3 regions of the Psychrobacter sp. W2-37-MNA-CIBAN-0211 genome follow, and region 2 is predicted to be linked to each of the others. Evidence: predicted binding sites of a transcription regulator. Region 2 holds the regulator's gene; each other region holds the start of a gene.
The links. The regulator PhoB, encoded in region 2, activates phosphate uptake and scavenging genes when phosphate is short. The targets are predictions, from matches to a motif close to TGTCATNAANCTGTCATAA.
Positions count from the first base shown of each region.

Region 1: the regulator PhoB is predicted to act here: its motif matches at 5,695-5,713, upstream of pstS (phosphate ABC transporter substrate-binding protein PstS).
Region 3: the regulator PhoB is predicted to act here: its motif matches at 2,834-2,852, upstream of AAEY72_RS09775 (porin).

Region 1 is NZ_JBEOOU010000003.1:189,824-197,558, reverse strand. Features, by position in the region: gene AAEY72_RS05415 (autotransporter domain-containing protein) at 1-2,789, opposite strand, end outside; gene thiC (phosphomethylpyrimidine synthase ThiC) at 3,138-5,087, opposite strand; TPP riboswitch at 5,336-5,482, opposite strand; gene pstS (phosphate ABC transporter substrate-binding protein PstS) at 5,786-6,952, shown strand; gene pstC (phosphate ABC transporter permease subunit PstC) at 7,161-7,735, shown strand, end outside.
Region 2 is NZ_JBEOOU010000002.1:45,894-53,628, reverse strand. Features, by position in the region: gene AAEY72_RS03085 (M23 family metallopeptidase) at 1-240, shown strand, start outside; gene phoR (phosphate regulon sensor histidine kinase PhoR) at 237-1,316, opposite strand; gene phoB (phosphate regulon transcriptional regulator PhoB) at 1,388-2,092, opposite strand; gene dtd (D-aminoacyl-tRNA deacylase) at 2,237-2,689, opposite strand; gene asd (archaetidylserine decarboxylase) at 2,806-3,648, shown strand; gene AAEY72_RS03060 (DUF1287 domain-containing protein) at 3,796-4,401, opposite strand; gene AAEY72_RS03055 (HD domain-containing protein) at 4,493-5,122, opposite strand; gene AAEY72_RS03050 (isochorismatase family protein) at 5,247-5,822, opposite strand; gene AAEY72_RS03045 (rhomboid family intramembrane serine protease) at 6,002-7,717, opposite strand.
Region 3 is NZ_JBEOOU010000009.1:56,492-64,226, forward strand. Features, by position in the region: gene AAEY72_RS09765 (malate synthase G) at 1-1,028, shown strand, start outside; gene AAEY72_RS09770 (porin) at 1,657-2,703, shown strand; gene AAEY72_RS09775 (porin) at 2,990-4,111, shown strand; gene pyrG (CTP synthase) at 4,439-6,073, shown strand; gene kdsA (3-deoxy-8-phosphooctulonate synthase) at 6,303-7,178, shown strand; gene AAEY72_RS09790 (heavy-metal-associated domain-containing protein) at 7,206-7,460, shown strand; gene AAEY72_RS09795 (heavy-metal-associated domain-containing protein) at 7,680-7,735, shown strand, end outside.

The DNA.
Region 1 (7,735 bases), on a different contig from region 2:
ATGGCTTTGTCTAATACATAAGCAATACCCAAATCATTCCGGTTCGATTGACTTGATACCGATTGAACAAAGGTAGTATCAGTAGTCGGAGTCGGAGTCGGAGTCGGAGTCGGAGTCGGAGTCGGAGTCGGAGTCGGAGTCGGAGTCGGAGTCGGAGTCGGTGTTGGAGTCGGTGTTGGAGTCGGAGTCGGAGTCGGAGTCGGTGTTGGAGTCGGTGTTGGAGTCGGTGTTGGTGTTGGAGTCGGTGTTGGTGTTGGAGTCGGTGTTGGTGTTGGTGTTGGCGTCGGTGCTACCATTTTCAGACTAACGGCATCAGCATTACTATAATCTGCTGCAAAGCTTACTAATGGACTATTGTCGCTGACGGTTTTGAATTCACCAGTACGAGTCGTCGCTTTTACAATGTCTTTCCATTCTTTATCTTTTGCTACATTAGCGATGACTTCGTCAGCATAAATGAACAGATTTCCTTTGCTGATATCAACTGCTCCATTAATGAGAAATTTTCCATAATTTTCATCGATTGTGCCATCTTCATCCCAATCAAGTAGACCAATAGTAAGTGTTTCATCATTGCCCATGATGTAATTACCATTAAACTTCAGCGTTCCTTGAGTAATGGTTAAATCACCTGTCCATTGCTTGCTGCTTTCACTAATCTCTAAAGTTCCTAATCCATACTTTGCAAATCCACCGTTTTCATCCTCTACGTTGAGCTTACCAGCATTGCCAGTAATTACTGCATTAGGATTGATGACAACATAGGTTCCAACTTCACCGTTATTATTACCCGTTGTTTCGAACGAAATACCTTTTCCACTTACTTCAATTAAATCATCTTTAGTAAAGTTAGCAAACAAATTAGGTTGATCTGTTGTAATTCTAAACTCACCACCATCGATAAAAATATTAGAAAGAGTAGAAGCTGTATTGCGTTCAATACTATTAGTTGATATAACACCGCCATTAACTAAGTTGAGCGTGCCAGATCCTGTATTGCCTACGATTAACTTCGGTGTGACAAATGTACTGTTATCGATAGTCAAAGTACCAACAGCGTTTGCACTATTTTCACCTCTACCACCAATATAAGTAGTATCAGTTGCTCTAGCCAAACCGGTATAAAAAGGAGTGTTTGATACTTTGAAGGTACCAGAGCCTTGCTGACCAATGACTAAGTTAGTAGTCTGGAACTGGTTTCTACCATCGATAGTCATAGTACCTTTGCCAGAAGCACTACTACCCAATATAGTATCTCCATAAACCTGAATAGTATTACCATTTATAGTAGGCGACTCTGTTTCTTCATCTGCACGAGTCATAGTGACGGTACCAGTACCATTTACACCAACTAATAAGTTGTTATCTACATTGACGTAAGCATCATTGCCGGTAATGTTTAAATTACCATTACCAGAGGTGCCGACTACCATTTCAAGAGTCTCTACTCTGGCATCGTTAATGTTTAATTCTCCAATAGCACTCTCACCATCTTCATCAAAACCGCCAACTTGAGTGACTCGGTCAACGATTAGAGTACTGTTATCACTAACATTTACAATTCCTTTGCCATTGAAACCGCCAAGTAAAAAATCTTTGGTAGTAATCTTGGATTCTTGCCCTGATACATTGATAGTACCTAAGTTTTCGACGCCAACGATAATAGTTTCTTGATTGTTCCATTTACCACCGCTAGACAGATTTACTTCGCCTACAGCACTATTTTCTTGAGCTAAGTCAGCATTGTTCGAATTTAATATAGCATTATTTGTGACGTTGATAATTCCTGAGCCTTCTCGACCTACTATTAGGCTGGAGCTAACATTAGCTACAGAGTTTACGTCGCTGATAGCCAACGTACCTTCAGAACCTGATAGATCACCTACAGACATTTTATCGCTAGTGACGGTTCCTGCATTACCAATACTTAGTGAAGCACTTTCGGTTGTTCCTATGAAAAAACTATCTTTAACATCGATTTTTGATCCTGCACCTTTAACCACCACCTTGCTTCCTGCAGAACCTATATTATTAGCAACAACTAAAGTGTTAGTGGTAAGGTTACCGCCATTTTGAACAGAGAGACTACCTGTACCATTATCGCCAACAAAGACATTATTCTGAGCAATCAAATTACTTCCAGTACCGTCAACGACTACATTGCCTATTGAGTCTGTCTCATCAGCAATAATCAAATTATTTGTTATTGCATTGCCTGATTTAGTTATATTTAAACGCCCACTAGTATTTGAACCGTAGCCTAGTATTATTTTATCAGTAGCCTTTAACTGCCCATTGTTAGTGATATTAATTTCACCATCAACGAGTCCTCCTATGGCTATAGCAGGCGCACTCAATAAAGCATTATTAACAGTCACTTTACTAAATCTATCAACACCTACAGTACTACTAACACCAGCTTCTACAGCGGCGCCATTTTCAATAGAAACGTCTGTATCTATAGCTAGCACTTTACCATCTGGGTTTGCACCAAAGTTAATTTGATTATTTGGTGCTGCAAGGACAGTTCCTGGATTAGTTATCAAAACACTACCATTGATAGCAACAATATCTTGATACTCTGTACGTTGACCATCATTGACTACAATGTCAGCTGCCATCGCCGTCCCTGACAAAGAAAGCATAGCTAGTGCTAAGGGTGTCATTATGAGCTTGCTAGCTGTTTGCGATTTACCAGACGCGGATTTACCACGAGATTTGGCAAGCTCGGAGACGCATTGATAAACACCTAAAGCACGATTAAAAACAACACGGTAAACATGATTCATACTGATAACCTTAACTCTAGTCGATGTTTAAGTAACGAATTATTACTCATTAACCGTATATTACTTGATTTAAGCCGCTTGTCTATAACTTATTACACAATTGTTTGTATTGAAATAACGACAATAAAAAAGCTCGAAACTAACGAGAGTTTCGAGCCTTTATAATGCAACGTTTTTTAGTACTTAAAATCAAACCTCTTGATACAACTGACGACTGTCAGAATGACATTTCTTGGTCATCTCCGTCCTACCTCAACGAATTTTTTCAGCAATGGCTTCACCAAATTGTCCAATGCGCTTCGTATTCAAGTTTTTAACCAAATGACTAGCATCTGTTAAGTCGCCCGCTTAAGGCATTGCTTTTTGGTTAGCGGCATTTTTGTCCAGTCCTGCCGCATAATCTCGCACGTTCTGAGTGATTTTCATCGAACAGAATTTTGGCCCACACATCGAGCAAAAGTGCGCTGTCTTATGCGCGTCTTTCGGCAGCGTTTCGTCGTGATATTCACGCGCCGTATCTGGATCGAGTGCTAGATTGAACTGATCATCCCAGCGGAATTCAAAACGCGCTTTAGATAACGCATTGTCACGTGCTTGTGCGCCTGGATGACCTTTGGCCAAATCAGCAGCATGGGCGGCAATTTTATAAGTGATGATGCCGTCTTTGACATCCTTTTTATTGGGTAGACCCAAATGCTCTTTTGGCGTGACATAACAAAGCATCGCAGTGCCGAACCAACCAATCATCGCCGCTCCAATGGCACTAGTAATATGGTCATAACCCGGTGCAATATCAGTCGTTAATGGCCCTAACGTATAAAATGGCGCGTCCGCACACAGCTCAAGCTGCAAATCCATATTTTCTTTAATACGGTTCATCGCGACGTGACCCGGTCCTTCAACCATCACCTGCACATCATGCTCCCATGCCACTTTGGTCAGTTCACCCAAGGTTTTGAGTTCGCTAAATTGCGCTTCGTCATTGGCATCTTGTAAACAACCCGGACGTAGGCCATCACCCAAACTAAAGGCGACATCGTAGGCTTTCATAATCTCGCAGATATCTTCAAAGTGCGTGTATAAAAAGCTCTCTTGTTGATGCACCATGCACCACTGCGCCATGATAGAGCCGCCGCGCGACACAATGCCCGTCAGGCGTCCGGCAGTCATTGGCACATAATCCAGCAGCACACCTGCGTGAATGGTGAAATAATCAACGCCTTGCTCTGCTTGTTCAATTAAGGTGTCGCGGAATATCTCCCACGTTAAATTTTCAGCCACGCCATCGACTTTTTCTAGCGCTTGATAAATGGGTACGGTACCAATCGGCACTGGTGAGTTACGAATCAGCCACTCGCGGGTTTCGTGAATATGATTGCCGGTGGACAAATCCATGATGTTATCCGCGCCCCAACGTGTTGCCCACGTCATTTTCGAGACTTCTTCATCGATAGAAGAACCCAGCGCTGAGTTACCGATATTGGCGTTAATTTTGACCAAAAAATTGCGCCCGATAATCATGGGCTCAGATTCAGGGTGGTTGATGTTGTTGGGAATGATGGCACGTCCAGCGGCCACTTCACTACGCACAAACTCAGGCGTGATGACCGTCGGCGTATTAGCACCAAAGCTCTCTCCATCATGTTGGCGTATGTCCGTCAAATCATGCTGCTTTTGGGTTTCACGGATGGCAATGTATTCCATTTCAGGCGTAATAATGCCGCGACGTGCGTAGTACATTTGGGTGACGTTGCCTGTTTTGCCATCAACATCTTTGGCACGGCGCGGTTTATCAATGTGAGCAAATCGTAAGTTGGCAGTGCTGATATCACGCGCGCGCGTTTGTCCATACTGACTTGACAGACCTGTTAACTGCTCGGTATCTCCGCGTTCGTTTATCCAGCCTTCACGTAGTTTTGGCAGACCTTTTGTGAGATCGATGGTGGCATTGGGGTCAGTATAAACACCTGAGGTGTCATAGACATAAAACGGTGGGTTTTGCTCCCATTCGTTCTCAGAAACGCCTTGCACAGGGGTAGGATCAAGCGTTATTTCGCGCATCGGTACTTGAATATCGGGTCTTGAGCCTTCGATATAAATTTTACGTGAGGCGGGTAAGATACGGTGTAAGTCGCGGGCATCTTCTTCAAAGCGCGCGTCTGTTTGATGACGATGGGCAGGGGTTTTTAGGGCATCTGCTTTTTTATCCGCTTTGCTGGCAGTCGCGTTGAGCGAAGCATTGGCTGGGATATGAGTTTGAGCAGCTTTTGTGTTCGAGGTAATGTCTGAAATAGTCATATGCTGTCCTAGCGTGTTGGTCTAATAGTATAGGCAACACCGCCAGAATCTGCGGGGGTAAGCATATATGATACGGACAAATTCAATCGTAAAAAAAACTGCTAGCGCTATCAAACCTAAACGTAGTCAGTGATCTTTCGCTGATTGAGGGACGGAACTGATTATTAACGCTATCCACCAGCACAAAAAATACTGGTAGAGGTTGGCGATAATAAAAAGGCATTTCTGCACGCCCTTTGTACTTGTATAACATATGCTTAAGACTTCCCTGCGTCGGTACTAACCGCATCAGGTTCGGCGGGTGATCTCTCAGCGAATGTATTAAAAGGCGGTTACTTTAATAAAGCGAATTTAATAAAGCCAGTCTTTAACACACCGCACCCCGAGTCTGTCAGTGTTGTGAATCTTATTCATACTAACAAAATTCTGCACCAACGGCTAATAGTATTTGGCTAAGCATACAACAACTTAAGGTGGCGTCTGATGGTTTCTATGAGTATGGTTGTATCATGTTGATATATATAAGTTATTGATATAATTCGTATTTATTGAAAATATAGCAGTGCTACCTGAATATTATGTAAAGCGAATGAAAGATTGTGACAACTGTCATCAAACTGTCATAAAGATTTGGCAAGATAGCACGCATATCACAAACAATGCTTTTTCATATCGTTGTTAAACTTCAGGAGTCCTACATGCGTTATTCGTTATTAGCAGTAGCCGTTAGTTGTACATTAATGCTCACGGCATGTAATAAATCAACCGACACGGCAGAGCCCACTGCTGATACTAGCAGTAGCGCTGTTACCACGGCTGAGTCAACCTCTCAAACAGCCTCTTCTGCTACCACAGGTTTTAAATCTGCTGAAAATATCGCCATGAATATCACGGGTGCAGGTGCATCATTCCCGCAGCCTATCTATGCCAAATGGTCTTATGACTACAATGGGGCAACTGGTGGCCAAGTCAACTATCAATCTATTGGTTCATCTGGTGGTATCAAACAAATTCAGTCAAAAACCGTTGATTTTGGTGCTTCTGATGCACCGATGACGCCTGAAGAGCTTGAAGAGTCTGGCCTTATTCAGTTTCCGACAGTTATTGGTGGCGTCGTGCCAATCGTCAACATCGACGGTATAGAGCCGGGCGCATTGAAGCTAGACGGTACGACCTTAGCAGATATTTATTTGGGTAAAATCAGTAAATGGAATGACCCAGCTATCAAAGCTATGAACCCAGATTTGACCTTGCCAGACGCGGCAATCACGACGGTATTCCGCTCAGACGGTTCAGGTACGACTTTTAACTTCACGGACTATCTGGCCAAAGTATCACCAGATTGGAAAGACACGGTTGGTGTTGATAAAACCGTTAAATGGCCGACCTCTGCGACTGGTGCAGGCGGTAAAGGTAATGAAGGCGTATCAAGCTACGTAAACCGTATGAAAAACTCTATCGGCTACGTTGAGTATGCATACGCTAAGCAAAACAAGATGTCACATACGGCATTGAAAAATGCAGCTGGCAACATCGTGCAACCATCAGCTGAGACCTTTGCTGCGGCAGGTGATATTGATTGGTCACAACAAGAAGGCTTTTATAAAGTCATCACCAACTCTGAGACTGACCAAGCATGGCCTATCGCTGCTGCCACCTTTATCTTAGTCCATAAGCAACCAGAGAATCCTCAGCAAGTTGCTGGCGTGTTGAACTTTTTTGACTGGGCTTATAGCCAAGGCGATGACGACGCTATGGCACTAGATTACGTACCATTCTCTGATACGGCAGTGGCCTTGTTCAAAGCAAAATGGAACGACGTAAAAGGTAGCGATGGACAGCCTGTCTATAAACCTGCTCAGTAATTCGATAGTCATTATTTAATAACGATCGAATTACCCTTTCAAACAACTATTCTCCGGTAGTTGTTTGAAAGGTTTTATCACAGCGAATTTAATCGCAAAGCCAATGATACTTATAGCCTCTGATACTTATATCTGTTGAGTTTGTTGTGATAAAACCTGATAAATACGCTCATTTTTTAATCTTATTCTATTGAATGCTGAGACACTTATGACAGACTTAAGGTCCCAACTGGCTAAACAAAAACGTTACGATGCTTTATTCGTTAACTCCACCAAAGCATTTGCCATACTGGTATTGATGTCTCTAGGTGGTATTTTAGTGTCGTTAATTGTCGGGGCTTGGCCAAGTATTCAAGAGTTTGGTCTGGGTTTTTATACCAGCAATAACTGGGACACGGTCGCCAATGAATATGGTGCACTTGCACCCATCTATGGCACCTTAGTGACCTCATTTATCGCCATTCTGATAGCCGTGCCAGTGAGCTTTGGCATTGCCATATTTTTGACCGAAATGTGTCCTGCTTTTCTAAAAAAACCACTTGGTATCGCCATTGAGCTATTGGCTGGTATCCCTTCTATCATTTATGGTATGTGGGGTTTGTTCGTCTTCGCGCCGTTTTTTGGTGATCACATCCAGCCATGGTTTATTGAACACGTCGGGCCTTTACCGATCATCGGTAAACTGTTTGCAGGCGCGCCGATGGGACTGGGGATGTTCACAGCGTCCTTGGTGCTTGCCATCATGATTATTCCCTTTATCGCTGCCACCATGCGCGATGTTTT
Region 2 (7,735 bases):
GGCGAAAATACATTAGGGGGACGCGTGGTAGTGGTGGTCGGACCGGGCGGCGCAGGACATTATTACGCCCATCTAGAGGATTATGCCGACATCGTACCCAATGACTGGGTCAATGCTGGTGATATCATTGGCTATGTTGGCGACAGCGGTAATGCTAAAGGAACACCAACCCATGTGCATTATGGTATTTATATCAATGGCAGCGCGGTGAACCCCTACCCACTTTTACAAAAAGATTAAGGTGCATCGGCAGAACGTACATAAGCGCTTGGAAATACGGCACTAAAGGTCGAGCCTTTGCCTTCTACCGACTCTATGGTTAGTTGCGCCTCATGTTGATATAAGACATGTTTTACAATTGCCAACCCTAAGCCCGTACCACCCGTAGCACGGCTGCGTCCGCTATCGATGCGATAGAAGCGTTCCGTCAAGCGCTCGATATGTTGGGGCGCAATACCGAGACCATCATCTTCGACGGCAAAGCGGCAGCCTTCCGATGTTTTTGTCCAGCTGATAGCGATGTTGCCACCCTTTGGCGTGTATTTGATAGCATTAATCACCAAATTGGATAAGGCGCTCGTTAAGTACATCTCTGAGCCATATAGTCCATCGTAAGTGTCTATCTGCAAATGAATAGTATGACCATATTCTTGGTTATACGCCTGCGCATCATCATAGATATGCGTCAGTAACTTGGTCATATCAATATCATTTAGCTCATGCGTCTCTTCTATTTCGATGCGAGACAATAGCAATAAGTCATTTACAATCCTATTCATACGAGCAGTCTGCTGGGTCATTAGCTCAAAGCCACGCCGCCACTGCGGGGGCATATCCTCTTGATCAGAGAAATTTTCTAGATAGCCCATCAGTACGGTCAATGGCGTACGCAGCTCATGCGAGACATTGGCCACAAAGTCACGGCGCATTTGCTCCAAATGCTGCAAGCGGGTCACATCATAAATTATCAGTAGTTTTTCATCGCCGAAAGGCGTCAGTTCACACTTTAGATAACGTTTAGGGTCTCGCCATGACACCATGTGCACACCATCGCTCGGTGGCGTGATAGCCTGATAATACTGGCGAAATTCAGGCACGGTGATAAAGTCAAAAATGCTTTGACCTTTGTTGCTTGACTGCAATAACAATAAATCTTCCGCTGCCTGATTCCACCATTCCAAACCATCATCATCATTGAGCAAAATGACCGCATCCCGTAGTGCTAGTAAGGCACTGCGGATTTTTTTGAGTTGATTTGTTGTATTGTGCTGGGCAACTTGCGCTTGCTCACCCTGTTGCTCATTTTTTATCGGCATTATCGTCATCGTTATCCTTACTACTGTCTTCTGCGTTGTTTTACGCTTGCCACGACTTGTTCTGTCTTGGTCTAATTGGATTCAATCAAGCTGGAAAACCGATACCCAGTACCGCGCACCGTTTGTATCAGCGTAGCACAGTCATAAGGCTGTAGTAATTTACGTAAACGCCGAATATGGACATCAATCGTTCGATCTTCAATATAGACATTGCCGCCCCAAACCTGATCTAGCAGCTGTGTCCGTGTATACGCACGCTCTGGATGACTCATAAAAAATGCTAACAACCGATACTCTGTCGGGCCGATATCAATGAGCTGACCTGCCGCCGTTACGCGCTGGCTTTTGGGATCTAAGCTAAGCTTGCCGATTTCGATAGGCTTGTCGGCGCTCAATGTACTACTACGACGTAGCACTGCCTTGATTCTTGAGATTAATTCCCGTGTCGAAAAAGGCTTGGTCATATAGTCATCAGCACCCGCATCAAGACCATGAACCTTACTGTCTTCCTCACTTTTGGCCGTTAGCATAATAACCGGTATCTCAGCGAGCAAATCGTCGTTCTTGAGCATACGACAAAAATCAATACCACTTTTTTCGCCGGTCAGCATCCAATCCAATAATATGAGCGCCGGACGGTGATCGACCACTTGCTGATGCGCCTCTGATGCGTCGGCAGCCTGTAAACTATCAAATCCAGCCATCTCTAACGTCATCACAATCATTTCACGAATCGCAGGCTCATCCTCGACGATCAAAATTTGCTCATTGTACATACGGCAACCTTATTATTATAGTCAAAATATCAGCGTTCAAAAAGTTAGCATTCAAAAAATCAAGATACAGAAAGAGGCGATAAACACTCGCCCGTTTCTACTTATTAAACGGACTAATTATGACAGCTTGATGACAGATAATTTTTATACTTCTAATAAAAAGTTTAAGGGCCCATCATTGACGCTGGCAACTTGCATATCAGCGCCAAACTGACCAGTGGCAACATTGTGATGCTGAGTGTTGGCATAATCAACCAGTTGTGCAAACAGCACTTGAGCAGCATCAGGTGCCATCGCGCCACCAAAGTCAGGGCGACGACCCTTGTCTGTTTTTGCCATCAAGGTAAACTGCGACACCAACAGTAGTCCGCCACAGACCTGTTGCACATTTTTATCCAGTTTACCGACCTTGGCAGGATCTTCATCGTTTTCAAAAATACGATAGGCCAAGATTTTGTCGATCATGCGTTGGGCAGTTTGCAGGCTATCTTCATGCCCCAAGCCAATATATGCCAATATCCCATGATCGATTTTGCCAATACAATGCTGATCGACGACGACGCTGGCATGGCTCACTCGTTGTATAAGTGCTTTCATTTACTGATTCCTTAACAGATTATGCTCAGACAATAATATGCTGTCCATGATAAAATACAGCCATTAACTTGCCTAATTTTTATTCTTATTTCCAATCCTATTTTGGTAGCCTTATTATGAATGTATTTACCACCTTACAACAGCTTGTCCCGCAGCAGCAGCTGAGTAAAGTCGCTGGGCGTCTAGCCGCCAGCCGTCATCCGTACGTCAAACGTGCCTTTATTCGTGGCTTTGCCAAAGCTTACGGCGTCAGCTTAGGTGAGTATGAACGTCAGAGCTTTAATGCTTATGAGAGCTTTAATGACTTTTTTACCCGTGAGCTCAAAGAAAATGCACGTACTATCGACAGCAGCGCCAACGGTATTGTCAGTCCTGCTGATGGTATCATCTCGCAGCTAGGTCAAATTGAAGACCATAAATTACTGCAGGCAAAAGGTCGTCATTATGATGTTGGCCAATTACTTGCTGACAGCGAAGATGGTAGCTACTTCGCTGATGGTAGCTTTGCGACTGTTTATCTCGCACCCAGTAATTACCACCGTGTGCATATGCCATTTGCGGGTACATTAACTAAGACCCGATATGTGCCAGGTACACTATTCTCTGTCAATAATACCACGGCCGAGAACGTGCCTGATTTATTTGCTCGTAATGAGCGTTTGGTTTGTTTATTTGATACAGAATACGGCAAAGCTGCCGTGGTAATGGTCGGCGCTATGATTGTCGCTGGTATCGAAACCGTCGCCACTGGCAAAATCAGCCGCACTGAGGACATCCAAGAATCAGAGCACAATATGAGCTTTGAAAAAGGCGCTGAGCTTGGACGCTTTTATTTGGGTTCAACGGCGATTGTCGTTTTACCAAAAGCCGCAAAAGCGGATTGGCAGGACAGCATGAAAGCCAATAGCGTGGTAAAAATGGGACAGTTATTGGGTCAAGCAAAAACTCAGCAAGCTTAATTTGTAAGAAGCTCATAATACTGAAAAGCCCAGTTAAACGTAGATAATGACGTTTGACTGGGCTTTTTAATGGCTGTTAGTTTGTACTACTTCCATTTTGTATTGCTTGTTTTTACTACTTTAGGCTCCCTTTTCCAAAAGCCTTTATCAATATCGAAAGTGCTTATGGATAGGATAAGCAAATAGGATGTTTTCCTCCTGCGTACCACTTCCGATATTATGAATAATCAGCGGCGTACCATCAGCAGCTACTTTATCTGAGACGATACCGATGTGCGGCAAGTTACCCTTTGGCAGCCGCCATGACACAACGTCTCCCGCTTGAAAACTGCCTTTATCGGTCGTAGATAACGTCTGTCCATGACGCGCAAAAAACGTTTCAAGGTTGGGCACGCGTCGATGATCGATATTTTTGTCCGTTGACTTTAAGCCCCAAATCTTTGGGTAGTCCGACCAACTTGATTTCATGTCATGGTTGACCAACTGCTGCAAATCCACATTTTGCAAACGATAAGCACGGACAATCACATCGGTACAGACGCCAGTCTCTATTGGTACATCGCCACGCGGAAAGTCCAGCTTACGGTAAGTAGGATCATAACTCACCGTGACACCAATCTGTTTTTTAGCATCGTGCGCCAATTTATCGCCATCACTGATAGGAGCAAGCGCTTGCGCCATTTGCGCTAGTCCCAGCATGCTGACAAAGGCTAGCGATTTGCACCATGTTTTATAGTTCTTAAATAAGTGCATGGAACCTCTCTATTATTATTGACACTATTCAATATAAAGGTTTTAAACAGCGTCAAACGTTGCGAGTCAGTAACAAGGTGATGTTATCAATTTATTTATCAACCAACCACCCTTGCTGGGTCGCGTATTCAATGTGTTGTGATAACCAATCATGGATAATCGGAAAGCTGTCTTTGATAAATTCATGCGCGCCAGCCACTTGCGAGCGTGCAACACCAAGCTCAATCCACGTTTTGCCCTCAGTATTTAAATTAAGCAAAAATGGCAATAAACGATCGACCACTCTAAGTAGATCAGCCTCTTTACTATTACCTGTCTCCTGCTCTTCCCAGATCTCACTTAAATCAGTAATACCGTTACCACGCTCGCGTTGTAATCGAGCAATACCCTCGCGCTCTTCGAGGTGCGCATCACGACGGGTATCAGCATATAAAAAAGTATCGCCCGCATCAATCTCACCCAAATCATGCACCAGTGCCATCTTAAGCAATTTTTCATGATTGACGTCTAACTCAAACAATTCAGCGATTGACCAGCATGCCATTGCTAAATGCCATGAGTGCTCAGCAGAGTTTTCCAAGCGAGTCGTCCCCGTCACATAGCTGCGTCGATTGACACGTTTTAGGGCATCAAGCTCTAATAAAAAATGCGTGACGTCATCTATCTTAATATTTGCATCGCGCGTTGGATCGGTCAATGTTATAGGTATGTTTGAGGACATATTTCTCTCTGATTAAATGCAATACAGCGCCTGTCTTATCAAGCGCTGTTTTTACGAAAATAATTTACAGTAATTGAAACAACAACGCTAAGAGTTTGTCATTCTCGACCCTTTATCGCATCCGCTACTTAATCAAATTACTAATAGTCTTAAAGGCAGGGTCTTGGCTACTGCGGCATAATTCAAAAAGAATGGATTCTACTGTCGTAATCACGCCGCCAGCGCGTCGAATACGGCGAATGGCTTGCTTTTTGTCATAAGGAAAGCGCGACCCAACGGCATCACCAATAATAACTGGCTGCATCCCATTATCCAATAAATCCAGCGCCGTTTGCATGACGCAAACATGGGCTTCGACACCAAATAATAGGACAATGCTGCGATTTTGCTGCGCTAGATAATGCCATGAGTCATTATTATCACAAGCGCTAAAGGTGACCTTTTCAAAGCTTTTGGCATTGTCGCCTTCTAATACTTCACGTATCTCAGGTAGCGTATCGCCCAAACCTTTTTTGTACTGCTCGTTGAGCATAATTGGGATGTTAAGGGCTTGTAGACCTTTGATCAAAGTGACTGTCTTTTTGACGATATTTTCATGGTCATAAATATGCGGCGTTAAGCGTTCTTGGACATCGATTATCATCGCTTGGGTATTTTCGCGAGCGATTCGATAGGTACGATCGGTAATCATAGTAGACATGGCACACTCCTTGTACGGCTGACTTTATTGTTAAAGGCTATGTTAGTTTTATCATGGATATTGTCTTTATTAGCCTTATGCTCATTTAGTCATAGTTTGTTCAGTGCGTCAATCAGCATCCGCTTTAATAACAACTTGTCACTCTTGACTCAAACTATCATCTACCCAAAAGCAAGTAACTATAGATTGTGTCGCCTAGCATTACGTAGTAAAGACTGTTTTTGGGTCATAACCATGACCACACCGAAAACCATACCAATACATAAGGTCAGAAGATAATACACCATATAACTGAGCATATTTATGAAAGCTACAAACATACTGGATGAGAGGATGATTAGTATGACAGCCATAGTAGCCCCATATATTTCTCTGTATTTTTTGTTAAAAATCTTATAAACAACTAACGTTATCGCAATACCAAACATACCCAATATAGCGCCCCAAGTACCCGCCATGTCCATATGATAATAGAAAACCCCTAAAACATTAGAAAAGATGCCACATATAAAAAAGGCGAGGATAAAACGTGCAGGACCTAATACTTTTTCTAAAACATAACCTATCGCAAAAAGCATTCCCAGACTCATTGCTAAATGCATAATCCCTGCGTGTACAAAAAGCGATGTTACTACTCGCCAATATTGACCAGCTTGCAGCGCGTCCATCGTCAACCCACCTACACTATTTACCTGTCTGGATAAAGGGGCAATAATATCCATACCCATGAATACGGTGAGTATAAATGTACCTATACAGGTCAGTATTAAAACCAACGTTGCAGGTCGCTTTTTATTACTTCTAAACAAAGCTACTAGGCTTTTTGATACATCACTCACTGGTGCTCGTTTTTTTACGGGCTTTTGTTTTTTGATAGGTGTAAGTTTTCGCGTGCCCTTTTTTTCTTGATTATCAATATCTGCTGCAAGAATAAGCAAAAAGCATAGCCCCATGCCGATAAAAAATGAACTAAATCCCCAGACAAAGTCACGATCTAAACTGTCAACGAATATCTCTGATTCAGGTACTAACACCAAGGGTGGTAAATTAGACTGCTTATTAGTTTTAGAGATAGTATACAAATAGGCGCTTCTGTCATTTGATGACTTCAGCTTTCTAAAATATCTGATATTAGAGAGGTCAGCAGCGGCGTATCTATAGCTCGAGTCATTAATAAACGCTGAGTATTGTCTGTCTTTAATGTTTTGATCTGCACGATTATCGTATTTCGTGTGGTAGCTGGAACCTAGCCAAATATTATCAGCAGCGGTAAATGGTGTAACAATGTAATAATCAATATACAATGTCGATTCGAATTGTCGTCCATTGACTACTACTTGTGTCTCTACATAAGAAACACTCTCTGATTTTACTGGCTCAACATTACCAACTTTGAAGTATTTTTGTTTTGGATAGTGACGGATATCATTCAAGCTGTCTACTTCAATGATCTCGTAAGCCGCTTTGGACAAATAGTTTTGGCTGATTAAAAGTGGTATCACTAATGCTAAAACCATCGTTATAAAGAAATAGCTTGAACTACTACGCTTAGCCCATTTCAACGTCAAAAGCTCATACCTCGGCCACATCCAGATGGTAACGACCAAGACGGATAAAAGAAAAGGAATACCAAAATCCCAGTAGCCTTCATTTAAAGGCAGAACATCTAGATAAATATCAAGAATCCAACGTAAAGCACCAAAAAGTAAAATGGTCAGGATACTCAAACCCAAATAAGGCAAAAATACCTGCTTTAATTTTAGTTTAATCGATCCTTTAGTGCGTTGTGGTTTCTGTTCCTTATGCTTAGCAAGTTTACGTCTCTCCTGTTTACTTCCTCTGCTTCTGTTTTTATTCTTATATCTATATTGGCTTTGCTTATTGTTATCATCCATGCCCTATCACCATTCATT
Region 3 (7,735 bases), on a different contig from region 2:
AGCTATCAAACTCACGTAAAGGCTCGATGTATATTGTGAAGCCAAAAATGCACGGCCCTGAAGAAGTCAAAATGGCCAATGACTTGTTTAACGCTTCAGAAGATTTATTAGGGCTTGAGCGCAACAGCCTTAAAATCGGCATCATGGATGAAGAGCGTCGCATGACGGTCAATCTAAAAGAAGCCATTCGCCAAGCAAAAGAGCGCGTTATCTTTATCAACACCGGCTTCTTAGATCGCACGGGCGATGAGATGCATACCAGTATGAACGCAGGCCCATTTGTCCCTAAGGGTGACATGAAATCACAAGCATGGCAGCCAGCCTACGAGCAGTGGAACGTTGATATCGGTCTGGAGACTGGCCTACAGGGTGTCGCTCAGATTGGTAAAGGCATGTGGGCGAAGCCTGATGAGATGAAAGAGATGATGGATACCAAGGCCGCTCATCCTAAGTCTGGTGCGAGTACGGCGTGGGTACCATCGCCAACGGGTGCAACCTTGCACAGCATGCACTATCATCAAGTCAACGTCGCTGATGTACAGGACAGCCTAAAATCACGTGAGCGTGCCAGTTTAGACGATATCTTGACCATTCCATTGGCGAAAGACACCAACTGGACAGACGAAGAGAAACAGCAAGAGCTTGAAAACAATGCTCAGGGCATCCTAGGTTACGTCGTACGCTGGGTAAACCAAGGCGTTGGCTGTTCTAAAGTCCCTGACATCAATGACGTTGGTCTCATGGAAGATCGTGCGACCTTGCGGATATCGAGCCAACACATTGCCAACTGGTTGCATCATAACGTCGTGAGCGAGCAACAAGTGATGGATACGATGAAGCGTATGGCAAAAGTCGTCGATGAGCAAAATGTAGGCGATAGTGACTATCAGCTAATGGCAGATAACTTTGAACACTCTTATGCGTTCAAAGCGGCTTGTGATTTGGTGTTTAAAGGTCGCGAGCAGCCAAGTGGCTATACTGAGCCACTATTGCATCAAGCGCGTCTTGACCTCAAAGCAAATGCCTAAAACGATAGGTTAAGTATCATGTTTGCTTATGTAATCTAAGTGCTATTTAAGCCTCTAGGCGTGATCAGGCCTTGATGTATCTTACCCGTTTGTGACTGTCATATGTGTCAGAAATATGACAAACAATTCTTTATGAGCGCTATTTATTTGTCAATAAGTAGCGCTTTTTTTGGGTCAATGTATCGTATTTATTACCGCCATTTAATATTATCAGTAATGATATTAATTAATGGGTATCGTATCTATTTGAGTCGATAGGGGTTTTTTCATAACGGTTCAAATATGACAAAGCATTTGTTATTCGATAGTAGATGTATCGAAAAAGCAAAAAAAAATGTTGCAAATTATGTCAAAGTTGTTATGCTTGTATTCGAAGTATGAGTTTGGTAACGGATGTTACGCAACGGAGTGATAAAGACCAAAGATTACATGGCAGTTACGTTCTAATCCCAGTCATGTGAGTCATGGTTTTTTTTGTCTTATTGTAGTAGAAATTCGCCACACTTGTTTTAGACCAATCTCGGTAGCCAGTTACACATTATATCTTTGAGGATTTGTGACGATACCATTATGGGCGCCGGCTAATCATAGCTTGCTCATTACTACAATTGTAAAGTGGAGATACCCCATGAAAAAACTACTTTTAGCTACAGCCATCGCAGCCCTATCTGTATCTGCAGCCAACGCAGCACCTACTGTTTATGGTAAAGCTTTCGTTACTGCTGACTATGTAAATGCTGAGCGTGATGGTAACGATGATCAATTCGACGTAGACAGTGATTCAGTACAAATCAACTCAAACATTTCACGCCTTGGTTTTAAAGGTTCTGAAGCAATGACTGCTAACACTGATGTTATCTATCAGTTAGAGTATGGCATTGCCATCGATGGTACTGATGACAATATTGGTCTTAAAAGCCGTGATACCTATCTTGGTCTAAATAACAAGCAATATGGTCAATTCCGCTTTGGTCGTAACTACTCAGTAACTGACTACATCAACAACGTTACTGTTACTGAAGGTTTTTGGGATAATTTAGGTGTTAGTAATCTTGATATGGAAGGCGATGTTCTTGATGCTGTAACTATGGCTGATGGCGGCCGTGTTAATGACTCTATCGTATGGATTGCCCCTAAATACAACGGCTTGCCTTTAGAGCTTGCTCTACAATACGGTGCAGACGAGCGCTTTGTAACTGACAGTGACGACCGTGACAGTGGTTATGGTGCTTCATTGATGTTTGACCAAGGTACAGGCTTCACTGCTGGTGTTGCTTACGAAAAAGACATGAGCCAAGCTGGTGATCTTTTACGTGGCAGTGCTACCGTTGATCTAGGTAAATACATGGCTTATCCAGTTATGTTAGGTGCAATGTATCAAGTAGCTGATTTCGATGGCGGCGATGAAGATGAAAAAGGTCTAATTGTAAGCGCTGAAATGGGTCTAGCTAACTTTGCTCGTCCAGCATCTGTATATGTACAGTACAATGGTACTGAAAACTTGGCTGGTTTTGATAACCGTGATTCAGATCAAGTTGTTGTAGGTGGCAAATATAACTTTAAAGACAACATGATTGCTCATGCTTATGTTGGTAACAACTCTGCTGAAGACAAGAATAGTAATACTGATCTTGACGTATTCGCACTTGGTGGCGGTCTAGAATACTTATTCTAGTATCACACTCAAGTAGATAGTACAAAAAGACTCATCCTTCGGGATGAGTTTTTTTTATGCGAAAAAAGAAAGTAGCCCTTCATTGTAATCAGTCTTAAAATAGATAGTTACAGGCATGTAAATTTTGTTCTTTCATCTTACTGTAATATTTGCTTGATAAAGTAGTGTCTAAGCCGTTCTGGTGGCTCGTTATATATCATGGTCTTGGGAGTTTGTAGCAATACCATTGTACATGCCAGTCAATCTTAGCCAATTTATCACTCAAATCGTCAAGTGGAGATACCCTTTGAAAAAATTACTTTTAGCCTCAGCAATTGCAACGCTATCAGTTTCTGCCGTTCAAGCCGCGCCAACGGTTTATGGCAAAGCATTCGTCACTGCTAACTATGTCAACGCTGAGCTTGATCGTCAGTCTATGGATCTGCCTAACGACACTATCAATATCAATGAAGACAGCAGCTCAGTACAAGTCAGCTCGCATTCTTCACGTCTAGGGTTCAAAGGGTCCGAAGCAATCACTGCTAATACCGATGTGATTTATCAATTAGAGTATGGCATCAAGATCGATGACAGCGGTAGCAGCAACATTGGTTTTAAAAGCCGTGATACCTATCTAGGTTTTAAAAATAAAGACTACGGTCAATTTCGCTTTGGTCGCAACTACTCAGTTTCAGATTACGTCAACAACGTAACCGTTAATGAAGGTTATTGGGATAATATCGGCTCAAGCTCTCTTGGTGGTGATGGTACACTGAGTGAAGCGCTTACCTTGACTGATGGTGAGCGTATTAATAATTCAATCGTATGGATTGCACCCAAATACAATGGTTTACCATTAGAGCTTGCCCTACAATACGGTGCTGATGAGTCTTTTGTCTCTGATAGCGATGATCGTGACAGTGGCTTTGGTGCTTCATTGATGTTTGATCCAGGTACTGGCTTTACTGCAGGTGTTGGTTATGACAAAGACATGAGCGTCACAGGTGAGATTCTACGTGGTAGTGCCAGTGTCGATTTGGGCAAATACATGGCTTATCCAGTGAAGCTAGGCGCGCTATACCAGCAAGTTGATTTTGATAATTCAGATGATGAAGAGAAAGGATTGGTCGTTAGTGCCGAGATGGGTCTAACTAACTTTGCTCGCCCAGCGTCTGTTTATCTTCAGTATGATAAGACTGAGAACTTGGCTGGCCTTGGTGGCAACGACTCAGACCAAATTGTATTGGGCGGTAAATATAAGTTCAAAGACAATATGATTGCTCATGCTTATATCGGTCAAAACTCTGCAGATTTAGAGAACGGTCTGCTCGTTGTTAGAAACAATGCTGATGATACCATTGACTCAGTTAAAGCTCGTGGTGATGCGGATGTATTTGCTATCGGTGGCGGTTTAGAATATAAATTCTAGCTCAATATAGTCAGTGCAATACAAAAAAGAGACAGTGTGACTGATATAAATTTTTGTAGCTTTTGTCTACGCTTGCACAGCAAGCAAGAAAAATTTGTACCAGTCACGCATTATAATGTCGTGTATCTATTTTATTTAGTATCGACTATATGCTGCATAAATACTCTGCTAAAAAACTCATCCTTCGGGGTGAGTTTTTTTATTATGCGGTTTTAATCAATAAACATTGAGCAAAAACTAAGAGTTTCGGATAGTTTGCGCTTTTGCCCTATATTTTTTGGCGTATCTTTAGTAAAATCCTTCTTTACCAATTACCGAAAGAGTACTATGACCAAGTTTATATTTGTGACCGGTGGGGTAGTGTCCTCACTAGGAAAAGGTATCACTGCTGCTTCTCTTGCCGCGATACTCGAAGCGCGCGGTGTGAACGTGACAATGACCAAGATGGATCCGTATATTAACGTCGATCCAGGTACCATGAGTCCGTTCCAGCATGGCGAAGTGTTCGTCACTGAAGATGGGGCGGAGACGGATTTAGATTTGGGTTATTATGAGCGTTTTTTACGCCACTCTAAGATGAGTAAGAGTAATAACTTTACCAGTGGTCGCATCTATCAGAACGTACTGAATAAAGAGCGCCGTGGTGAATACCTGGGCGGTACTGTGCAGGTTATCCCGCATATCACTGATGAGATTAAGAGCAAAATCCTTGCCAGTGGCGAGGGTTATGATATCGCTATTATTGAGATTGGTGGTACGGTCGGTGATATCGAGTCGCTGCCCTTTATGGAAGCGGTACGCCAGATGCAAGTAGAGCTAGGTCGCAATCGCGCCATGCTGATGCATTTGACCTTGGTACCTTATATCGCTAGTGCCGGTGAAACCAAAACCAAGCCTACCCAGCATTCGGTTAAAGAGCTTCGTTCTATTGGTTTACAGCCTGATGTCTTAATTTGCCGCTCTGATCATCATATCTCACAAGACAATCGCCGTAAGATTGCATTGTTTACCAATGTCGAAGAACGCGCGGTCATCATGTGTGAAGATGCGCAAAGTATTTATCAAATACCGCGCACCCTTTATGAGCAAGATCTTGATGATTTGATTTGTGAGCGCTTTGGTTTGGATGTGCCTGAAGCAGATTTGAGCGATTGGGACAAAGTCGTTGAAGCCCAGCTCAATCCTGAATCAACGGTCACCGTAGCGATGGTCGGCAAATACGTCGAGCTGCCTGATGCGTACAAATCAATTAACGAAGCATTATTACATGCTGGTATCACTCATAAAGTAGATGTGAAAATTGATTATATCGATGCCGAACGTTTGGAAGGCGACGATGTTTTATTTGCACAGCTTAATGATGCCGATGCTATCTTAGTGCCCGGTGGCTTTGGTGAGCGCGGTACCATGGGTAAAATGAAAGCCATTACTTATGCTCGCGAAAACAACGTGCCATATTTGGGTATTTGCCTTGGTATGCAGTTGGCCGTTATCGAATACGCACGTAATGTGATGAATATCGATGCCAACTCTTCTGAGTTCGATCGCAAGACTGCTGAGCCAATTATTGGTCTGATCACTGAATGGTTAGATGAGCGCGGCGAGCTACAGATTCGCAGTGACGACTCGGACCTTGGTGGCACCATGCGTTTAGGCGCACAGCAAGCCGAGCTGGTCGCTGGTAGCAAGCTGAGCCAAATCTATGGCGCTAGCAATATCACTGAGCGTCATCGCCATCGTTATGAGATGAACAATCGTTATATCGAGCCATTAGAGCAAGCAGGCATGACGATATCGGGTTATTCTGCCAAGCAGCATTTGGTTGAGTCGGTTGAGATTAGCGAGCATCCATGGTTTGTTGCCGTACAGTTCCATCCTGAATTTACCAGCTCGCCACGTGGTGGTCATCCACTATTTAACAGCTTTGTGAAAGCCGCAAAAAATCATAGCGAAACAAAGTAATCGTTAAAATGTGAAGTGTTGTGAAATATAGTGTGAAAGCGTTATTTTCACCAAAAAAGACTGATCTACGGATTGGTCTTTTTTTTGCTTAATTTGACGGGTGATAATGGTTTTTTAGATATTTTCCTGAGCGATAATATCTAATTACGCTTGGACACTTTTTTTAATTGGGCTATCGGTTACAATATGGGATAGACGTGTTGATAACAATAATGAGGACAAGGGTTTCATGGAAAATCTATTAACAGCGCAATCACATATTCAGCTTAAGGCTCCGAGTAATAACACCATTAATATTGGTAACGATCAGCCCTTTGTGCTGTTCGGTGGTATGAATGTCTTAGAGTCCAAAGAATTAGCGTTCGAAATTGCTGAGCAGTATGTCGAGATTTGTCAGCGTTTGGGCATCGGCTATGTGTTCAAGGCCAGTTTTGACAAGGCCAATCGCTCAAGCCTGCATTCGTATCGAGGTCCAGGTCTAGAGAAGGGTATCGATTGGCTGGGACAAATTAAAGAAAAGTTCCAAGTGCCGATTATTACTGATGTGCATGAGCCATATCAAGCAGCGCCCGTCGCTGAAGTTGCCGATATTATCCAATTGCCCGCTTTTTTATCGCGTCAGACTGACTTGGTGCATGCGATGGCGAAGACAGATGCGATTATTAATATCAAAAAAGCGCAGTTTTTAGCACCGCATGAGATGCGCCATATCGTCAATAAATGCCTCGAAGGTGGTAATGACAAGCTGATACTCTGTGAGCGCGGTAGTGCTTTTGGTTATAATAATTTGGTCGTCGATATGCTGGGCTTTGACACCATGAAGCAGATGGACATACCGGTATTTTTTGATGTCACTCATAGTTTGCAGCAGCCGGGTGGTCGTAGTGATAGCGCTGGTGGACGCCGTGAGCAAATCACGACACTTGCACGTGCCGGTATGGCAACTGGATTGGCAGGGTTGTTTTTAGAAGCGCATCCAAACCCAGAAACCGCAAAATGTGATGGTCCGTGCGCCTTGAGACTGAGTCAGTTAGAGCCATTTTTACGTCAGCTTAAGCAAGTTGATGATCTCGTTAAAGGCTTTGAGATATTAGATACTCATTAATAGTATAGATTATAAGAGAGTAAGATAATGGCCATACAAGTTGCACAAGTCAGCATCGAAAATATCGATGACGCTGAAGGTCTTGATAGCTTGATGACTGCGCTAAAAAATATTACAGGAGTCACTGCGATTGAGCTTGATCCTGATAATGACGTTGCAACCGTGCGCTATGATGATACCGATACCAGTATTCACGCCTTAACTGCCGCGATTAGCATGGTCGATTATGTTACCCAACCGTTTCCTATCGATTCACCGCAAAATCCACATCATGATGACTAAGGCTTATGAACGATTGCTATTATAAATTGACTGATTAGCATCATTTACGTTTTTATTAATAAATTATCTGCTCATTAATAAAGTAACAACCAAACAGTCTTGTTACTGAGGGTGATAGCGCTTATGCTTGTTTAGTGTAGCTTTGATAAACTTTAAAAGGTAAATATTAAAGAACAGCTATCAAGGCTATTTTTCACTAATAAAAATAAGGAGCCTACCATGGCAAACCAGACACGTATTATTAAAATCGAAGGCATGACTTGTGGTGGTTGTGT